2 regions of the Halobacillus ihumii genome follow, and region 1 is predicted to be linked to the other one. Evidence: riboswitches for the same ligand, from Rfam matches in the RefSeq annotation. Region 1 holds a riboswitch; the other holds the start of a gene.

Region 1 (2,202 bases):
CATAACCACAAAGCTGATATGTAAAAACTGTACCGACAATATGGCCAGCACACTGTTGTACGGTCCATTTAACGGAGCGACGAGTTCTGGATCGATCGCTTTCAACTGGGAGGAAAGCTCGCCAAATAAATTCAGTCCCCCGCCAATCGTCCAGAATAATGAGGCAAAGATTAGAAGCGATGTAATCACCATCAGAGCCCCTTGAATCCCATCCGTGACGATTTGAGCAAAAGCGCCGCCAAGGCCAATATAGAGAATCGTAATTGTTACCCCGGCGAGAATCCCCCAGAAGTACGGAATGCCGAGGACCGTTTCAAAGATCGTCGCTAACCCGACATTCTGCCCGACAATGTAGTACACATTAAACAGTACTAGAAACGTAACAAGAACTTGCAAGGTTTTGCTGTTGTATCTCCTTCCGAGCCATTCAGGAAGTGTCGACACTCCGCCGAACTTCTTGCCATATCTCCAGAACTTTTTGGCAAAAAGCAACAGCGCGATCCAGCCAGCGCCAAAGCCGCCAAGTGTGTACCATAACACGGCCACACCATGCTCATAAGCAAGCCCAGGCACTCCAATAAACAAATTGGCACTGGCAAAGCTCGCGGCATAGCTTGCCCCGACCAGCCACGGGTTTACCTTTCCTCTCGCTGTAGCAAACCCGTTCATCGATTTACTAAATTTATTCCCCTTTTTCCCAATCCATGTGACAAAAATGAAATACAAGACTAGTAGACTAACAAGCGTCCAGAACAGTGGTCCCGTAATGAGCTGCATTAGTGATGTCCCCCTTTCGTAGATTTTTGGTAGCTTCGATTCCAAATTAGTAATCCAATTCCCCAGAAAGCTGCTAAGGCGATCCAATAGATGGTAAACATGTTCTTCTCTCCTTTTCACTGATCATAAAATTCATCTGTTACGCAACATCTTTTTTTCCGGGACCAAATAAAAAAGCCCCTTTCAAAAGAAAGAGGCTGAAATATGTAGACTGCTCCAACCTCTTATCTTCCAGACATCCATCTGTCTGTTGGAAGTAGCACCGTTCCCCTAATAGGGTGGTTGCCGGGCGTCATAGGGCCAAATCCCTCAGCCAACTCTTGATAAGAGTGAATTCGTTATGAAATTAGTTCAAATAATCTGATAACCAGCATCATAGCAGAGGTAAGAATTCCCTGTCAATCACTTATTTTTTAAAATTTCCATAATCCCCATGCCTGTAAGGTAAAGTACAGAATATTTCTAAAACGTTATTGACACCTTTTCCGTTATGCTGTATATTTTGTATCAACTTAATAGTTATTGATATTTCTTATCCCGAGAGGTGGAGGGACTGGCCCTTTGAAACCTCGGCAACAGACTGCATCAAGTACTGTGCCAATTCCAGCAAGCGGGAACGCTTGAAAGATAAGGAAGAGCTCTCATACATGTACGGTTATCAGCCTCTTCTTTTTCTTTTAAAAGAAGAGGCTTTTTCATGTACTTGAAGCAAATTTACATAGCGCAAGAACTTAAGGAGGAATCACAATGACGAAACAAATTATCCTAAATGCCTTTGAAATGAATAGCGCGATGCACAATTCCCACGGATTGTGGAAACATCCAAGAAGTCAGCGCCACCGCCGTTATAAAGACTTAGATTATTGGATGGACTTAGCAAAACTATTAGAAAGAGGCAAATTTGATGCCGTGTTCCTCGCCGATGTGCTGGGAATCTATGACGTGTATAAAAAAAGTAAAGATCCCTCGATCCGCGATGGGCTGCAGGTGCCGTTAAATGATCCTGCCCTCGTGATCCCGGCGATGGCCAGCGTGACGAAGCATTTGTCCTTTGCGATGACGGTCAGTACGACTTATGAAGCGCCATTTGGAAATGCCCGTCGTTTCTCTACTCTCGATCACCTGACAAAAGGGCGAGTCGCTTGGAACGTAGTGACCTCTTACCTGCCAAATGCGGCACGCAATTTTGGCTTAGAGAATATGATCAAGCACGATGAACGCTACGATATTGCCGATGAATATCTCGATGTGTCTTATAAACTCTGGGAAACGAGCTGGGAAGATGACGCGTTTGTGGAAGATGCCGAAAACAACACACTCGTTGATCCAGAAAAAGTTCATGAAATTAATCACCAAGGAAAATACTTTTCCGTAGAAGGACCGCACCTAAGTGAACCCTCCTTACAGCGGACACCTGTCATCTAT
Region 2 (2,202 bases), 2.3 Mb from region 1:
ATAATAAGGGCTGGAAGAGCGGCTTTAGGTCCCCGAATCGTCCCCATTAGAAAATCGGTAAACGGAAATAATAACAGTATTAAAATAATAAAAGGAATGGCTCGAAATACGTTAACTATTGCTGCTGTGACCCAGTTTAATGGTTTGTTCTGCCATAATCCTCCCGGGCCTGACAGGTATAAAAGCAACCCAAGTAACAATCCAAGAATAAATGTTCCTGCTACTGAAATGCTTGTCATAAATAGAGTTTCATTCGTTGCTGTAATCATATCCTGCATTTCAACGTTCGCGAACAATCCATTATTCATTTGGGTTCACCTCCACTTGTACAGAAGTGGTTTGAATGTAGGCGATCGCCCTGTCTATTTCTTCTTTATCGCCAACAAACTGTACAAATAAGGTGCCATAAGCTCCTTTTTGTGTTTGCGTGATTTTCCCATGAAGAATATTTACATCAATTGTAAATTCTCTGGAAAGTTCACTGATAAGAGCCTGGTTCGTACTTTCACCAATAAAATGAAGTTTTACGATCTCACCGGTTTTGTATGTTTCATTGATAAGTCCTAATGAATGTTCACGATCAGGATCACCCATTACTTGGTCAACAAACCGTTTCGTAACTTTTTGTTTTGGATATAAAAACACATCCAGTACATCACCTGACTCAACAATTTTCCCTTCTTCCATTACGGCGACCCGATGACAAATTTTTCGAATCACATGCATTTCATGAGTGATCAAGACGATCGTTAATCCGAGCTTTCGGTTAATATCCACTAACAAATCCAATATAGAGTCTGTGGTTTCAGGATCAAGTGCTGAAGTTGCTTCATCACACAAGAGTACTTTGGGATTGTTAGCTAAGGCTCTGGCAATTCCCACCCTTTGTTTCTGACCACCGCTCAATTGTGAAGGGTAGGAACCACCTCTGCCCGACAACCCCACCAAATCGATTAGTTCATTTACGCGTTTTTTACGCTCTTCTTTTTTTATCCCGGCTATTTCTAACGGAAAGGATATATTATCGTAAACTGTTCTTGACCAAAGCAGATTAAAATGTTGAAAGATCATGCCTATTTCCTGTCTGGCCACTCTCAGTTTACCTTTCTTTAGTTCAGTAACATTTTCGTTATCAATGGTTACACGTCCGCTACTCGGCTCCTCAAGACGGTTCAAAAGCCTGATAAACGTACTTTTGCCAGCACCACTGTAACCAATGACTCCGTATATTTCACCCTTATCAATATCCAAGTCCAGCTTATCAACTGCACGGACATTTTGATCTTTCGTATAAAAAACTTTTGATAATTCCTTAATCGAAATCAACGCTGCGCCTCCTAAAAACAAGCTGCAATTCCCTATGTTCGAAAACTACACTGATTAAAGCTGCTCAGTAGATGAACTACCTTTTAAAGGGAAAAGCGCTATAGCCATAAAATAAATTAAAAAACGCCTTTCTGTTGAGAACAGAAAGGCGTTTACACGTCTTGATATCTTCTGTTCTCTCATCTGCCAAAGCATAAAGCTTTGCAGGAATTGGCACCTTTTCAAGTTATAAACTTGACGGTTGCCGGGCATCAACGGGCCAGTCCCTCCGCCTCTCTTGATAAGAGATACGTATATTCATATTTTCAAATGTAGTTTTCTTAATGATACAAACAGGATTTTAGCACCACTGGCTTTAAACTGTCAACAAAAATCGACATAAAAAAATCTCTTCCTTTTAGAAGAGATGACTTTTTCATTCTCTTCTCATCTTTCAAAGCTCTCTGCTTTGCTGGAATTAGCACCGTATTGTAAGAAAACCGGTTGCCGGGCGTCAACGGGCCAGTCCCTCTGCCTCTCTTGATAAGTGAAGATGTCGATATTTATAATAAGAATATGTTAGCATGGGGTTGCATTCTCGTCAATGAAAAAGTTAGGAGGAGCCTAGATGAACGAGGAAAATGACTTTGAATTATCTTTTATTCATTCTCACGAAACATACCGATTAACAGAAGATCATGGAAAAGTAATCATGATCACTTTTTGGGCTTCCTGGTGCCCTGATTGTGGAGTGGATTTGCCAAAGAAAGAGCAGCTCTTCAAATCCTTAGATAAAGAAAAAGTAAAGATGATCACAATAAATGTGAAGGGGCGGGAGAGAAATAACAATGACGGGAGAATTTTTACGGAGAAATTTCTCACCCAGCCAACTTTGGA

The links. Region 1 has a riboswitch for S-adenosylmethionine ahead of G6R08_RS14785 (sodium:solute symporter family protein). Riboswitches for the same ligand answer to the same signal wherever they lie in the genome.
Region 2: linked by a shared signal. The riboswitch ahead of G6R08_RS03820 (methionine ABC transporter ATP-binding protein) and the one ahead of G6R08_RS14785 (sodium:solute symporter family protein) in region 1 are both predicted to bind S-adenosylmethionine.

The regions. Positions count from the first base shown of each region.
Region 1 covers NZ_CACVAO010000001.1:2,980,652-2,982,853, reverse strand. Annotated here, with positions in the region: gene G6R08_RS14785 (sodium:solute symporter family protein) at 1-777, opposite strand, end outside; SAM riboswitch class I at 999-1,107, opposite strand; SAM riboswitch class I at 1,307-1,411, shown strand; gene G6R08_RS14780 (LLM class flavin-dependent oxidoreductase) at 1,525-2,202, shown strand, end outside.
Region 2 covers NZ_CACVAO010000001.1:713,647-715,848, forward strand. Annotated here, with positions in the region: gene G6R08_RS03815 (methionine ABC transporter permease) at 1-308, opposite strand, end outside; gene G6R08_RS03820 (methionine ABC transporter ATP-binding protein) at 301-1,326, opposite strand; SAM riboswitch class I at 1,503-1,613, opposite strand; SAM riboswitch class I at 1,750-1,855, opposite strand; gene G6R08_RS03825 (TlpA family protein disulfide reductase) at 1,934-2,202, shown strand, end outside.